DNA from 3 places in the Planococcus dechangensis genome. Region 1 is predicted to be linked to each of the others. Evidence: riboswitches for the same ligand, from Rfam matches in the RefSeq annotation. Region 1 holds a riboswitch; each other region holds the start of a gene.

Region 1 (5,647 bases):
ATATTGCGGTCAGCAAGCACCAGCTCCGCACCGGTTTCTTCTGCTGAGTGAATGCCTTGGATCATTTCCGAGCCGGGCTTGATGCCAAACTGATCGGCCAAGCGGTTTTGGAATGAGGAAATCGCCAGGTTCATCAGCAATAAACTGGCCTTTTTTTCCTTGATGATCTTAAATATATCGGTTTCTTTCCATTTCTTGTCCTGCATGACCGAATCGTAGCGCTGCGCATCGAGTTCGATGCACACTGAATCAGGACGTTCGAGTTCGACCACTTCTTTCACTTGTTGTGCGCTCAGCTTGGAAACATGCGCCGTGCCGATCAAAATCAATTGTTTGCCGTCCACTTCGAGACGGGTGATATTTTCTTCCGTCATTATTTCTGCTGTCATCATTGTACTTCCTTCATAGAATAAGATTTCCTTTTCATGCCGATTGCCGATGAAAAAGACTGTCTATTCTTTATAATGAATCACCAAGCGCAAAATATCAATCTTTTCGAAAGCTTATAAGTCAAGTGAGTTGAACGTGTTTCCTTCGTCTAGATTGCCAGCTTGGAAACCTTTATAGAACCACTCTTTACGCTGTTCGGACGTGCCGTGCGTAAAGCTATCCGGAACGGCGTAGCCGCGCGTCCGCTTCTGAATCGTGTCGTCCCCAACCGCACTTGCCGCATTCAGCGCTTCCTCCAGGTCTCCTTCTTCCAAATACCCCATGCCTTGCGCGTGATGCGCCCAGACGCCGGACAGATAATCCGCCTGCAGTTCCAAGCGAACCTGTAATTGATTGTATTCAGTCTCGCTCAACTGATTACGGGCTTGCTGTACATCCCCGAGAACGCCGAGCAAGTTCTGTACATGGTGGCCGACTTCATGGGCGACGACATAAGCCATCGCAAAATCTCCTGGTGCATTGAATTGCCGCTCGAGCTCATCGTAAAAACTCAAATCAATATAAAGTTTGGAATCCGCCGGGCAGTAAAAAGGCCCTGTCGCAGAACCCGCCATGCCACATGCCGATTGCACACTGCCGGAAAACAGCACCAAGGTCGGTTCGACATATTCCATGCCTTCTTTTGCAAACACTTCCGCCCATACTTCTTCGGTATCTGCCAACACGACCGAAACAAAGTCCGCGAGCTCTTCTTCCCGCTCGCTTGCGACATACGGCTCGCTCGTGGAGTTTGCCCCTTCGCCGCCGAGAATCGCACCCGGATCGCCGCCAAGAAACGTAATCAGCAGCACAATCAGCAGTCCTCCGATGCCTCCTCCGGCAATTACAGGACCGCCGACTCCGCGCCCCCTTCTATCTTCGACATTTCGACTGCCCGCACGACCTTTCCATTTCATAAGTAGACCTTCTTTCCACATTCGTTTTTACCACTTATACCCGCTTTACGCCCTAGCTTAATCCCATAGTGGCAGCCGGTACACCAAAAACTTTTCGCGCGGATCGCCGGCGTTGTCGGGCAGCGGAATTTCCTTGAACAATTCAAATGCCGTGCGCCTCTCCAAAAAGTCGATATATTCGATAGAGGGATAGAACAAGATGATGTCCACTTCCCTCGGGTATTCGGCAACAGAGCGCAGAATACGGCCGACCACTTTCATGAACACGGGATCGGAAAATGGATTGAAGAAATAAAACCACCGGTCGTCTGACCGTATACGATAGTCCTGGGCATACCCATTGCAGAATTCGATATGGGGGTTGCCCTTCAAGTTTTTTAAATTGCGCAGCGCCGCCTCATGGAGCGACGGGTCAACCTCCACGCCACTCGACGGGGTACCAAACAGCTGATGGGCATAGAAATTCAAGCGCCCTTTGCCGCTGCCGAAATCGACAAGACGCCCTGCCCCTGCTAGCGGATGGTGCTGAAACAGCGCCTGAAGCCAGGCATACGGCGTCACTTCAAAGCGGTGCTCATGCATCGAAGCATGAAAGCCCATCTGCTCGCCGCCCGTGTGGACATTCAATTGCCGGTCCATATGCCGGTCATCCATACAGATTCCTCCTTTTATAGTTGTATAAAATATATACAGTGAACACGAAAAAGCGGGATAGATCCGTCCTCCTTCTATAAACATAATTTTCATTGGACAAACCATTCTTTTTCGCTTGCCAAGCTTCCATATTTCTGTTATATTACAGCTAATTCAATAATTTCTTGCTTCCTTAGTGAAGCGAGGATAGAGGCGCAAAGACCATCAGTACGCAATTCGAGGAGTATGAGCTCTTAAGACGATTGCTGAAAGGGGGATTTGCCGAAGTGATGGGATACTCATATTCTCATGCACTGGTTCTGCATTCAAGAAGTGCAGGACTGTCATATAGGAAACTATATGGAGGGCTATCTGACGAACAGGAACGATTGGTAAACATTGTTTCTAACGGCAGCAGCGGGCCCCCGTTGCTGCTTTTTTGTTTACTCCGGACCGGCCCCCACCTCTAATTTTTGAAAAAAACTTAGAAAAGGGTGTGTTCTCTATGAATTTCGGTCAAGTGATCACTGCGATGGCAACGCCATTCGATGCAAACGGTGAAATCGATTTTCAAGCAACAACAAATCTCGTGGAACATTTAATCAATAACGGATCGGACGGCATTGTTGTCGCCGGGACGACCGGCGAATCGCCGACTTTGTCGACAGACGAAAAAGTGGCGCTGTTCGTTCACGTGGTAACGGTAGCCGATGGGCGCGCGAAAGTCATCGCGGGCACCGGATCGAACAATACACGCGCTTCTGTCGCATTGACGCAGCAAGCAGAACAAGCAGGTGTTGACGGGATTATGCTCGTCACCCCCTACTATAACAAACCGTCTCAAGAAGGCATGTACCGCCATTTCGAAGCGATCGCACAAGCAACAAACTTGCCGGTGATGCTCTATAATATCCCGGGCCGCAGCGCTGTCAATATGGAGGTCGACACGATTGTCCGCCTGTCACGGATCGACAACATCACCTGTGTGAAAGAGGCGAGTGGCGACCTCGATGCGGCATCTGAAATCATCGAACGGACCGAACATGGCTTCACCGTTTACAGCGGCGACGACAGCTTGACCTTGCCGATGCTTTCCATCGGCGGTGTGGGAATCGTTTCGGTCGCTTCCCATATTATCGGAAACGAAATGCAGGACATGATCAAATTGTTCCGCACAGGTGATACGTCCGGCGCCGCAGCGCTTCATCGCCAATTGTTGCCGACAATGAAAGCATTGTTCGCAGCACCGAGCCCGGGCCCAGTAAAAGCGGCACTCAACCTATCGGGCATACCGGTCGGAGGCGTGCGCTTGCCGATGCTGCCTTTAACGGCGGAAGAAACCGAAACCTTAAAGCAATTTTTGCCGGTCACGAACCAAGATACGGTGACGAACTAAAAAAATTCCGCAAATCGATATCGATTTGCGGAATTTTTTATTTGTAGATCTTTTCTAACGCGCGCTTCAAACTGCCGCCGACGGTCAAAGTTTTGACATCGACACCAAGTGTCGTCAGCGACTGGGCAGTTTCCGGACGGATACCCGTTAAAATCGCCTCAACACCGATAAGCCCCAGCGACTGGATAATTTTGACGACCTGTTCTGCGACCATTGTATCGACACGGACGACACCCGACAAATCAATGATCAAAGTATTGATCTTCAACTCACTTGCCGAAAGCAACGTGCGTTCTAGGATATAACGTGCCCGGTCGACTTCGATGCTGCCGACAATCGGCAAGATCGCGACTGAATCGCTGATCGGCACAACCGGAGCAGACAATTCCAGAAATTCCTTGCGGGCAATCTCCAGCTTTTTCTGATAAGACACCGTATAGGCATGTGTATAGGAATACGTCGCATGATCCAGCAATGCATGCAATACTTCCGCTGCATCGTACGTTATTTCCGGGGAAATATTCAAACGGCGCCCTTCGCTCTTGATCAATGTCGCAATATGCTTGCGGTATAAAGCCGTCTCCGCCAATGCCAAATCGAGCGTTATTCCCTGTTCAAGAAAGAAATTCCCTGTCGCCTCGCCCCAAGCAGCTACATCTGCCATGATTTTTTCTTCATTGCAACTGTCTTGCATCGATTTGCCAAGCAATTCGATAAAGCGGGCGCGTTCATTCAGCACCAGCTCTGCAAACTCCTGATTTTCCTCAATGCCTTGACTTGGCAAAGCAGCTCGCCGTTCTTCTTGAATCAGCTGCGCGATCATATATTTATCTTCTTCCACTCGTTTACCGAATAATACCATTGACTTTTCCATTGGAACCTCCATCAATTGCTCTTCACTTAAATGATGCAACCCTCTCATTATACCTATTTTCTTAAACAAGAAATAGTTTTTTGATTCACGGAAAAAAAAGCGCCCGCCAGCCGGCAGACGCTTTAGCTATTTTTATTTTGCGAACAATTTTTTTAGCGTGTCAGAAGAAACTGCTTTTTCACCGCCGAGAATATAATGGAAAGTATCATTCGTCGAATAATCTTTGATTTGCTGCTTAGATGCTGCTGTCGGAGTTGGCGCAGTCAACACAAGCGGATCTGGCCAAAGTGAAGCAAGCGCGCTGCCGGACAATGCATCCGGGAAGTTTGTGCCGGTTGTGATGTAGATATCAGAAGTTTCATCGTACAAATCAATTTCATACATGAAATCGTTGATTGCCTGGTTTGTATCATAACGGCTTACACCTGCAAGGCGGATTGTTTCTTCTTTAAACAGTTTTTCCACTGAAGGAGCGACCGCTTTTTCACCGCCAATGATAAATGGAAATTCTGGCTGGTTCGCCTTAATATAGTCTGCTACGACTGTTGGTACAGCGCCTGACGCTGGCACAAGAAGAATCGGTTCTTCAATATGGCCTGCTGCCGGGGAAATCGACAAAGAATCAGCAAAGTTGGCTCCAGTTGTAACGAATAGAGCTTCCTCCATCCCTACTTTTTCTGCAATTTTCACCGCTGTTTCGTAACGGCTCTTCCCGCTGATGCGCTCAACCGTTATGCCTAGCCCTTTGATTTGGTTTTGGACTTTGTCAGAAACTGCTCCTGTGCCGCCCACCAAGATGACTTTTTTCGCGCCAAGGCGCTTCAACTCATCGGCAAATCCTGCTGGCAAAGAATCTTTTTTCGTCAATAGTAGCGGAGCAACATAAGAAGAAGCAAGCGGTGTGGCTGCCAAAGCATCCGGGAAGTCAGCACCAGTCGCGACGACAACCGTTTGCGCGTCTCCATCATCCCATCCTTCCCATGAAACTTCCAAGCTTGTCTGGTAGCGGTCGCTGCCGAAGATGCGGTATGAATTGTCTTCAGTTAGTGGTGCTGCGCTAGCTGGTAAAACTGCCCCAATTGTAAGTGCTGCAGCCAGTGCTGCGGTCGTCAATACTTTGCCGTACGTCATTATTAATCATTTCCCCATTCTGTAATGTATTCATTTCTTTTCCAATTATAAAACATTTTACAAACATTACAATAGGGTTACAAAAATATTTTTATCTGGGCATTTCATCACTTTTCTAAATAATTTTTCCAGGATAACGATCTGTTTTATTCACTTCATTGTTATATTCACTTTTTTTTATTATTTCGCCAATTTACTTCAGCAATCGTCTTTTGCATCGTTAGTTGAAGTCTTGTCGCCGCTCAAAGGTTTATGAAAACCTCCTTG
Region 2 (5,647 bases), 1.6 Mb from region 1:
CGCCGGCGGACGCGGCGTCAAGAGCAAAGAAGGCTTTGATTCATTGAATGAACTGGCCAACCTTCTCGGAGGAGCAGTCGGCGCTTCACGTGGTGCATGTGATGCTGATTACTGCGACTACTCGCTTCAAATCGGCCAGACAGGAAAAGTCGTTACACCTGACCTTTACATCGCTGCAGGAATCTCCGGGGCGATCCAGCACATGGCAGGAATGTCCAACTCCAAAGTCATCGTTGCGATCAACAAAGACCCGGAAGCAAACATCTTCAAAGTAGCAGACTACGGCATCGTCGGAGACCTTTTCGACGTCATCCCGTTGCTCACTGAAGAATTCAAGAAAGTCATGTAATCACGGCAGCCCGCCAGCCAAGCAGCGGGCTGTTTTTTTGACTGCAAATGGGGATGAAGCGGCTGATGTTGTGCCCGCGGAAAGCGAGCGCCGAAACGGAAAGCAACTGCAGACTCAACTTCTTAGTTTAATCTTTCGTTTACCGGCAACAACAGCCGGGTATGGAAAGACTAGGCAAATAAATAGCTACGCTATAATGCGTCTGCTATAATCACAATATAGTTTGGTTATCACTTAAGGAGGAATTATACATGGCAATCGTTAAAGGAACAGATCAGAATTTCAAACAGGAAGTTTCAGACGGTCTAGTATTAGTAGACTTTTGGGCAGCATGGTGCGGGCCTTGTAAAATGATCGCTCCAGTTCTTGAAGAACTAGATGCAGACATGGACGACAAAGTTAAAATCGTAAAAGTGGATGTTGATGAAAATCAACAAACAGCTAGCGAATACGGCATCATGTCCATCCCGACACTTCTTTTGATGAAAAATGGCGAAACAGTCGATAAAGTTGTCGGCTTCCGTCCGAAAGAAGCTTTGGCTGAATTGGTTGAAAAACACGCATAATTCCAAAACCGGGTCCCATTCGTGGAACCCGGTTTTTTAAATAGGGTGAGAAAATGATAAATCAAATGATGCAGCATAAATTGGCGGTTTTACCTGACCAACCGGGCTGTTATTTGATGAAAGACCGACAAGGGACGATCATTTATGTCGGCAAAGCGAAAGTGTTGAAAAATCGTGTGCGCTCTTATTTCACAGGCAGCCACGACACGAAAACACAAAGGCTCGTCAACGAAATCGAAGACTTTGAATACATCGTCACTTCTTCCGATAAGGAAGCGTTGATTCTCGAGTTGACGCTCATCAAAAAACATGACCCGAAATACAATATCCGCCTGAAAGACAACAAAACTTATCCGTATTTGAAAATCACAGGCGAACGCCATCCGAAATTGGTCATTACGCGGCAAGTGAAAAAAGACAAAGGCAAGTACTTCGGCCCTTATCCGAATGCTTATGCGGCTAGCGAGACGAAAAAGCTTTTGGATCGCTTGTATCCGTTACGCAAATGCCATACGATGCCTGACCGTGTCTGCCTGTATTATCATTTGGGCCAATGCCTCGCGCCGTGCGTCAAGCCGGTTGAAAAAGAGACCTACCGTGAAATGATTGACGGCATCACCCGTTTCCTCAATGGGGGATTCCGCGAAGTAAAGCAAGACTTAGTGCAAAAAATGAGCGAAGCTGCAGATAATCTGGAGTTTGAACGCGCGAAAGAATACCGCGACCAAATCAGCCATATCGAAACGGTCATGGAAAAACAGAAGATGGCGATGAACGATTTCACCAATCGAGATGTTTTTGCTTATGCTGTTGATAAAGGCTGGATGTGTGTGCAAGTATTTTTCGTCCGTCAAGGCAAATTGATTGAGCGGGAAGTCTCGATGTTTCCGCTTTACCGCGACCCGGAAGAAGAATTTTTGACGTTCCTCGGGCAGTTCTATGAAAAGCCGGATCACATCAAACCTCAGGAAATTTTGCTTCCGGAAGCAGAAGATGAAGAATTTCTAAAAGAATGGTTGGGCGCTAAAGTACTAGTACCACAGCGTGGAAAGAAAAAGGATTTGGTGCTGTTGGCGCGTAAGAATGCCGAAATCGCCATCAAAGAAAAATTCCAATTGCTTGAACGCCAAGAAGAGCGGACAGTCGGCGCATGCAAAGATCTAGGGGAAGCGATGAACATCCACACGCCGCTGCGCATCGAAGCATTTGATAACTCCCATATCCAAGGAGCAGATGCGGTATCGGCGATGGTCGTCTTTGTGGATGGAAAACCATCGAAAAAAGATTACCGTAAATACAAAACGCGTACCGGCTCGAAACCGGATGATTACGCGGCTATGAGGGAAGTCGTCCGCAGACGCTATAGCCGTGTCTTGAAAGATGGCCTTCCGCTTCCTGACCTCATCATCATCGATGGCGGCAAAGGGCAGATCGAAGCGGCGCGTGAAATATTGGAAGATGAACTCGGATTGGACATTCCGATTGCTGGGCTGGCCAAAGACGTCAAACACCAGACCTCACAGCTTCTTTACGGAAACCCTGTTGAAGCGGTGCCGCTGAAACGCACGAGCGAAGCATTTTATTTATTGCAACGCGTCCAAGATGAAGTCCACCGTTTTGTCATTACATTCCACCGCCAATTGCGCGGCAAAAATTCGATCCAGTCAGCACTCGATGGCCTCGAAGGTGTTGGTCCGAAACGCAAACAGCAATTGCTCAAGCATTTCGGGTCTGTGCGGAAAATCAAAGAAGCAAACGCTGCAGAAATCCAGCAAGCGGGCATTCCGCAGAAGCTGGCGCAGCAAATCGAGCAGCATTTTCAGCAACAACCGTTGCAACAGGAATAAGAACGTGTTATTGTATAACCACATTTGAATCACTTGTAAAAGTGATGATAGAGGCGCGGACGCCATTAGTAAGCATTCCGAGATTTGCAGAATCGTAGAAGAATGCCGAAAGGGACGGCCGCCGAAGTGTATGGCGCACTGCTTGCGCATACGCTGGTTCTGCATTTAAGAAATGCAGGGCTGTCAGAGTGCAAACTCTGGAGGGCTATCTCACATGGACGGACAAATTCGTACATGAGAAGGGAGGTAGCTTGCCGAGCAATCGGCGAGTTGCCTCCTTTTTGTTGAGGGCCACTTAATTTAAGTGGGAGTGAAGGAAATGACAACAATCGTAATGAAATTCGGGGGGACGTCTGTGGCGACTCCTGAAAAGATTCTCGGTGTGGCAAAACGCGCCATCCGGGAAAAAGAACAAGGCAAGCGCGTCGTCATCGTCGTATCGGCAATGGGTAAAACAACAGACGCATTACTCGGCTTAGCAAGTGACATCTCACAAGAGCCGCCTAAGCGGGAGATGGATATGCTGCTGGCGACAGGTGAACAAGTGACCATTTCCTTGCTAGCGATGGCATTTAAAAAGCTAGGCCATGACGCACTCAGCTTTACGGGTTGGCAAGCCGGCATCGAAACCGAATCGGTCCCGCGCAATGCACGCATCGAAACAATCCATACAAAGCGTCTCGAAGATGCACTCGATTCAGGCTTATTTTGTGTGGTCGCCGGATTCCAAGGCGTTGACCGTAGCGGCAATATCACGACGCTCGGTCGCGGTGGATCGGATACGACCGCTGTCGCTTTGGCTGCTGCTTTAAAAGCGGAAAAATGCGAAATCTATACAGACGTCGATGGCGTCTATACTTCCGACCCGCGCTATGTGACAGGAGCACGGAAGCTGGAACAAATTTCGTATGATGAGATGCTCGAACTGGCCAATCTCGGAGCTGGCGTCCTTCATCCACGTGCCGTGGAATTCGCGAAAAACAATTTAGTGCCCTTATCGGTCCGTGCCAGCTACTCGGATGAACCGGGAACAACTATTCAAGAGGTGATCACAGTGGAAAAAAATCTAATCGTCCGTGGCGTAGCGTTCGAACCTGACATTGCGCGCATTACGGTCAGCTATAGCAAACCTTTCAATGGCTCTCTCGCCAATATTTTCACGACACTTGCACAACACTTGATCGACGTGGATATCATCGTCCAAAGCATCAGCGACGAGTTTCCGCCATCGGTGTCATTCTCTATTAAAGAAGACAGCCTAGAAGAGGCTAAGCGCGTGTTATCGGAAGCCCGTGGGCACATTGGCTTTACAGCAATGGATGTTGAAACCGGTTTGGCGAAAGTATCGATCGTCGGCTCCGGCATGGTGTCTAATCCTGGAGTCGCAGCGAGAATGTTCGACATTCTCCGAGGGCAGGATGTTCCGGTGAAAATGGTCAGTACCTCAGAAATCAAAATATCGGTCGTAGTTCCGTCGGATACGATGAAGCGTTCAGCCAATGCACTTCACGATGCCTACGGATTAACCCCTGCTACCGTACAATAATCAACTGAGCCCGCGTAAAGCGGGCTTTTTTTGCGGAAAAAACGGCTTGTGTAAAAATTCACAATTTGTTCAAATCTCTATCGGGGTTATACAGGTCCCGGTTTTGAATAGAAAAGCCTGAAAAATGCGCTTATGGCAGTCGCTATAGCTTGTTGAAGTATAGCTTTGCATGATTTCCTACCTATTTAATATAGCGAGAAAGCCAATGAAAGCCCCGTTTCTACTGCTCTAAAAGTGTTCATTGCCTTGACGCTCCTAGAGGGGGGGAGTACAATAAATATGTCATATTCTTGTACATGATGCTTATTGCAATGCGAAGATATTTTGTTGATATAAGAATATTTTTCACATTGCCAACTAATGTTTTGAGGGGGGTAAAATTTTTGGATAACAATCGTGAATTTTTAATGCGCAGGCTGCACTCTTTACTCGGAGTCATTCCGATCGGTTTATTCCTGACGCAGCATTTGATCGTCAACCATTTCGCTACGCAAGGGGTGGAGGAGTTTAACCGTGCGGCTCATTTCATGGCAAATCTTCCATTCGTGTACTTCTTGGAGATCTTTGTCATCTACTTGCCGCTAATGTATCATGCTTTCTACGGATTATACATAGCGTTCACAGCGAAAAACAACCCGGGTCATTACAGCTATATGCGTAATATGTTGTTTGTCGCGCAGCGCTATACGGGAATTTTCCTTGTGGTCTTTATCGCATGGCACGTCTTCGAGACAAGATTCCAAGTTGCAATCGGTGCAGCAGAAGCGGACTTCAGCATGATGGAAAACATCTTGTCGAACCCATTCATGCTTGTATTCTACATCTTGGGTGTTGTAGCTGCGACGTTCCACTTGGCGAACGGATTGTGGTCTTTCTTTGTAACGTGGGGAATCACGGTTTCAGAAAAAGCACAACGCTACTCAACTTATTTCACACTTCTAGTCTTTATTGTATTAACAATCATCGGTATCAGAGCATTGTTTGCGTTCGTTTAAGAATGGTTCAAACATTGGTGAACTAAAAGAGGAGTGAATACTACAATGGCGAAAGGCAAAGTTTCTATTATCGGTGGTGGCCTAGCAGGTCTTATGGCAGCGATCAAAGTTGCTGAAGCAGGCTCACCTGCCGATCTATTTTCCATCGTTCCGGTAAAACGATCTCACTCTGTGTGTGCACAGGGCGGCATCAACGGAGCGGTGAATACAAAAGGTGAAGGGGACTCCCCAGCAATTCACTTTGACGATACCGTTTATGGCGGCGACTTTTTGGCGAACCAAAAGCCGGTTCAAGCGATGGCAGATGCTGCACCAGAAATCATCCGTCTTCTTGACCGTATGGG
Region 3 (5,647 bases), on a different contig from region 1:
TGCCATTTGCCGAGTGAGAACAAGATTCCGAAGAGTAGAGCTCCCGCTGCGACAGCAACGCCGCCTGTCAATGTGAACATATTGGAGTAGCCTTCATAGTTTCCTGTTTCTGTATCAAATTGCTGGAAGATGTTCAAGCGCAGCAATCCGAACATCATGTATCCGAGAACGACCGGCGTAATGATGCCGAGGCTGAATTTCCACCAGCCGCCGAGAGGAATATCGGAAATCGCATTGGCATGCGACTTCAAATCATCCGCTTTGCGCAAGATCCAGACAACCATGATGACTTCTACAAGACCAACAGCTGCGACACCGAATTGGTTGATGTAGTAATCGGCGATATCCAAGAAGAACAGACCGCCTTGTGTAGCAAAGAGAACCGAAATCAATGCAGCAAGCCCGCCGCCGAACGCTACGGCTTTGCGTCTTGAAATTCCGAATTTCTCAGTGAATCCTGCCACATAGGTTTCAGTGATCGACATGAGGGAGGTTAATCCCGCAAGTGTCAGCGACAAGAAGAACAAGAAGCCAAAGAGGCCATTCATTCCCGGGAATTCATTGATGATTGCCGGGAATACGACGAACGCGAGCCCGACACCTGCAGAAGCGACATCCGCTACAGCGACATTTGATTGTGTCGCCATGAAACCGAGGATTGCGAATACCCCGATACCAGCCAACAACTCGAAACTCGAGTTCGCAAAACCGGTAATGAACGCGTTATTTGTAATATCCGATTTTTTCGGCAGATAACTGGAGTACGTTATCATGATCGCAAAGGCGACAGATAAACTGAAGAATATGTGGCCATATGCTGCAACCCAAACGGTTGGATCCATTATGGCGTCAAAATTCGGCCTGAAGAATGCATCCAGCCCCAACATAGCACCGTCAAGTGTCACTGCGCGGATGACGATGATGATGAAAATGACCACCAGTGTCGGAATGAAGATACGGTTGGCCATTTCAATGCCGCGTTTTACGCCGGCTAACAGAATGCCTAATGTAATGGCCCAGACGATAACTAGCGGTATAAAGATGCCCCAGACGATTCCCCCGGTCTCACCTGGCGACACAGTAAGCTGGAGAAAATCATTGAACAGGAACGCTTCCGTGTCCTCTCCCCATGCCTGATTGAACGAGAACAATGTATAACGCATCGCCCAAGCGATGATGACTGCGTAATACACCGATATGACGAACGACACAAACATCGCCCACCATCCGAGCCATTCAGCTTTCTTGCCGCTCATTCTAAAGAATGAAAGTGGTGCGGATCCGCGATAACGATGGCCGATCGTGAACTCCAATATAAGAATTGGAATACCGGCTGTTAAAAGAGCGAACAAATATGGAATAAAAAATGCGCCCCCACCATTTTCGTATGCTACGTACGGGAATCGCCAAATATTCCCTAACCCTACTGCCGAGCCGACAGCAGCCATAATAAAACCGGCTCGTGTCCCCCATGAAGAACGTTCCATCTCTCTTCCCCCTTTGTGGTAAACTTCCAATTTTTTAACAGAAAAATAGGAAGTTTGTTTATATTCAGATTATTGTGGAATCTAAATTTAGTATAACGAGCACATCCTTCAAAGTAAAGATAATTTCTATAAATTTTTCAAAAAAACTATTATGACAATAATAAAAAGGCGAAGATGTAGCATCTCCGCCTTCAAGAACTTAGTTTTGAGTGTGTTTTTCCATTAAAGTTGTACGTCTTGACCAGAAAACGAATAGTATTGCGAGTACAATAGCCACCGCTCCAAGTGCTAATGGCAACGAGCCGCTAAAGCCTATGACGATATACCCTATAGAGGCCACAGCTGCTGAAGTCAGTGCATACGGCAATTGTGTGATAACGTGATCCAAATGGTTGCTGCCAGCGCCAGTTGACGAAAGAATCGTCGTATCGGAAATCGGCGAGCAATGATCTCCAAATACAGCCCCTGCCAATACGGCGGATAATGAAGGCAACAATAATTCAGGCTCTGCCTGGATCATGATCGTCCCGGCAATCGGGAGCAAGATCCCGAAAGATCCCCACGAAGTACCGGTGGAAAATGCCATGACGCCAGCGAGCAAGAACAACAATACCGGCAAAATGCTTGTTGGAACATTGCCCTGTGCTACAGCATCCGCCAAGTAAGTACCCGTCTCAAGCGCGCCAATCAAATAAGTTAACGCCCAAGCGAAGATAAGAATAAAAACAGCACCTGACATGGATTTGATTCCAGCCCAGATCCCTCTAGCAATCCAATGTGCTTCTGCTGCTTCATTGCGCTTGATTTGCAGCGCATATAAAATGATGGCTGCAAGTGCACCGATGAGACCACCTGTTAGAAGCGCTAAAGGTACATCGGTATTTTCGAAAATCAACCAGATGTCGAATACTTCGCCGGAATTGAGATAGCCGGTCCAGATCATCGCTGAAACCGTTCCGACAATCAATAATACAATCGGCAATACGAGATCGCGGACTCTGCCATGAGAATGACTCGGGAAATCTTCCTTCATCTCGCCTGGAATGACTTTGTCCGGATCGAACAAACGTCCTTCTGTTATGGCCAAATGTTCGTGCTTTTTCATTTCCCCGAAGTCTACATCTCGAATAGCGACGAAGAAGACGATTGCAAGTGCCGCGATAACATAAAAGTTCATCGGGGCCATCCACAGGAATGCTTCTAAAGCTGAGTAGTCCAGGAATGTCTGGCCTGCAAGAATGGTGCCGATAATGCCGATGATCGCAGCTCCCCAACTCGATACTGGAGAAACAACACAAATTGGTGCGGCCGTGGAATCGATGAAATACGCAAGTTTCGCGCGCGACACTTTGTAGCGGTCTGTAATCGGACGCGCTACTTGCCCAACAGCTAATGCGTTGAAATAATCGTCGATGAAAATGAGGATGCCGAGGAATACCGTGACCAGTTTAGCCCCGCGGCGTGTTTTAACACGAGCAGATGCCCAATCCGCAAATGCGTGGCTTCCTCCGGATAAGCTGACAAAAGCCGTAATGACGCCGAGCAGCAACAAAAACAAAATGATAAAGACATTATAGGCATTAAAGCCGCCGTCCCAAAAAATGACAGCAAACGAGGTGGCCAGTTCTGTTAACGCTTCCACTGGTGCAAAAGAAGTCAACAGAAATGCAGCGGCCACGATGCCGACGCCGAGTGACAATAGCACGCGCCTCGTCAAAAGCACCATGGCAATGGCGATAATCGGCGGCAGTACCGAAAAGATTGTGTTTTCCATAATTAGATTTCCTCCTATTCATTGTGATGGCGTAGGACTCCACGAAAAAAAGCCGTTTCATCCAATGGATAAAACGGCTTTCTACAATTCGTCTGTGTGCTCAAGCATCAAACAACCCTGTAGCTCTTCATGTGCACTTGTGCAACATGACAGTGGCATTCCTTTTTGAAATGCCCCCAATCGCCGCTTCTTGACCCGGAAGCGGGAATTTCGGCAAGCTTCCCTTTCGAATGCGGTCAACGCGGTCAAACTCGCACATTCTACTGATGAAGGCTGCAGCCTCTACCCATCGATATCTAATTCATCAAAAGCATATCCCAAACAAGGCCGAAAATCAACTAACAGTCGATTCCGAATGTTTCTTCTATTTATGTGCTTTCATCCGTAAATAGTCTCCGAACACATCACGTAAAAATTCAGGCATGAAATACGTTTTCGGAGCACGCTTGAGCGCTGGAAAAAAATAACCGAATGTGAAAAGGTCCAGTGTGGCTAAGCGGTAAATATGTTCCGGATCTGCCTTCTTGCCACCCACCATCAATTGATGGCCATGCAGTTCCATGCCGCTGTGGATCATGCGCCCAAACACCGTCCCTCGAAATCCCATGCCCTTAAGTTCGAGTTGCGGCCAGTCCTCGTTCAATGATTGCAAATAGATTTCTTTCAGCTCTGCGCCGCTCAATTGAATGACGCACGGGTTGATCGGATGCGGCAGCATGCGGTGGAAGTCATAGCGTGTCATCTCGCCCCGCGACATATCTTCCATAAAAATTCCTGCGTTGAAAAGACTGCAATCAGCTGCAGTAAACTCGATCAATGCAGACCCGAACAACTCTGCCATAGGCGAAGCTTTGAACCATTCGGCTTTCAAATGCTCTTCGTTGTAAAAGACCGTCTCGGCTAATTGCTGCTTGCCGATGCTGATCAATTGTTCATTGAACCCTTCATCGACTTCCGGCAATCGATCGGTCTCGATCACTTCAGCTGACATTTTGCCGGTTGCACCATCGATTTCAATATGGCCGACATAAAAACCGAACTTCCCGGCAGCACCAAGCAATGTGCCTTCAATATCTTTTCCTTGATGAAACAGATGGTGTGTATGCGCACCTAAGATAATATCCACTTCAGGGCATTCAGCGGCCAATAGTTCATCTTCTTTAATGCCAAGATGCGACAAACAAATGATGTAATCGACTGCCTGCCGGATTTTTTTTGCTTCCCGCCTGATTGCTTCCCTGCCGTTTGTCACGTTCCAGCCAAGACGGCGGTAAAAAGGCGTGAATTCGGCAGTTGCTGCGATCAACCCGATTTTGAGGCCTTGTTTCGTTTCGATAATATGGCTTGGTATCGCCCATTCCGGCTGGTTTCCATCGAGATCTACCAAATTGGCGACGACGACAGAAAAATCGGCTTGCACGTATAGTTCATCCAACTCTTTTTTCGACAATGTAATGCCTTCGTTATTGCCGATCGTCACCGCATCGTAGCCCGCTTCATTGAGCAATTGGACATTTCCTTTGCCTGCTGTTCCTTCAGTGAATGGATGAGAGCGGTCAGCGTGATCCCCGACATCGAGCACCAAGCAAGCATCGCCGGCCTCTTCATGCCAACGCCTGCGCTCAGTCAGCAGCGCTTTGATGCGCGGCCAGTGTTCAAAATGGCTGTGTAAATCGTTCGTATGATAAATATGAATGGTTTCGCTCATGTACAACACCTCTTATGAACTGAAAATTCCTTCGTAAATCGAGCGAAGCCCGAATAACAATAATGCAATGCGCAATAATAAGACCAATGTCTCGGATTTGATGCTTTGATTAAGCTTTGCGCCGATTTTCGCACCGATATAGGCGCCCGGAACAACCGCAAGCGTAAAGATCCACGGTACATTGCCTAGGGAAATATGGGTGACTGAATTCACAATCGCCGATAAAAAGACCATGAGCATGGATGTGCCGACCGCCACATGCGGCGGGAACAAAAACAATAAAATCATCGCCGGCACAAGAATCGCACCGCCGCCGATGCCAAACAGCCCTGAAGCGAAACCGACAATGAAAGTCAAACCGAGCGCAAACCAAAGCGGGTATCCGTAAACATAGCGCTTATCTGTTTTGCGGTCGTGAAAAACACGTTTTTTGCCCCGTTCGACAAACCAACTGACCGAATTCAACCGGTCCCTCAATAGCAAAAGCAAGGATAGAAACACCAGTAATAAGCCGAAATATAATTGAAACGATGGGACATCAAGATTGCGGTTCACCAGTGCGCCGATCACCGTTCCTGGCGCGCTGCCGAGAAAAAAGATAAAGCCACTTCGATAATCAACGGTGCCCATCTTCATATAGGCAAGCGTTGATGATAAACCGGTAAAGATCATCATGAT

The links. Region 1 has a riboswitch for lysine ahead of dapA (4-hydroxy-tetrahydrodipicolinate synthase). Riboswitches for the same ligand answer to the same signal wherever they lie in the genome.
Region 2: linked by a shared signal. The riboswitch ahead of ACFO5U_RS03145 (aspartate kinase) and the one ahead of dapA (4-hydroxy-tetrahydrodipicolinate synthase) in region 1 are both predicted to bind lysine.
Region 3: linked by a shared signal. The riboswitch ahead of ACFO5U_RS13655 (Na+/H+ antiporter NhaC family protein) and the one ahead of dapA (4-hydroxy-tetrahydrodipicolinate synthase) in region 1 are both predicted to bind lysine.

What each region holds. Positions count from the first base shown of each region.
Region 1 is NZ_JBHSGL010000005.1:1,591,590-1,597,236, forward strand. Features, by position in the region: gene ACFO5U_RS10985 (TraB/GumN family protein) at 1-374, opposite strand, end outside; gene ypfJ (KPN_02809 family neutral zinc metallopeptidase) at 504-1,346, opposite strand; gene ACFO5U_RS10995 (class I SAM-dependent methyltransferase) at 1,404-2,000, opposite strand; lysine riboswitch at 2,180-2,358, shown strand; gene dapA (4-hydroxy-tetrahydrodipicolinate synthase) at 2,485-3,375, shown strand; gene ACFO5U_RS11005 (STAS domain-containing protein) at 3,413-4,249, opposite strand; gene ACFO5U_RS11010 (cell wall-binding repeat-containing protein) at 4,382-5,380, opposite strand.
Region 2 is NZ_JBHSGL010000005.1:19,586-25,232, forward strand. Features, by position in the region: gene ACFO5U_RS03130 (electron transfer flavoprotein subunit alpha/FixB family protein) at 1-349, shown strand, start outside; gene trxA (thioredoxin) at 601-915, shown strand; gene uvrC (excinuclease ABC subunit UvrC) at 969-2,762, shown strand; lysine riboswitch at 2,803-2,978, shown strand; gene ACFO5U_RS03145 (aspartate kinase) at 3,082-4,308, shown strand; gene ACFO5U_RS03150 (succinate dehydrogenase cytochrome b558 subunit) at 4,692-5,303, shown strand; gene sdhA (succinate dehydrogenase flavoprotein subunit) at 5,349-5,647, shown strand, end outside.
Region 3 is NZ_JBHSGL010000014.1:34,079-39,725, forward strand. Features, by position in the region: gene ACFO5U_RS13650 (sodium-dependent transporter) at 1-1,487, opposite strand, end outside; gene ACFO5U_RS13655 (Na+/H+ antiporter NhaC family protein) at 1,687-3,261, opposite strand; lysine riboswitch at 3,374-3,554, opposite strand; gene ACFO5U_RS13660 (bifunctional metallophosphatase/5'-nucleotidase) at 3,626-4,969, opposite strand; partial or broken gene ACFO5U_RS13665 (sulfite exporter TauE/SafE family protein) at 4,982-5,647, opposite strand, start outside.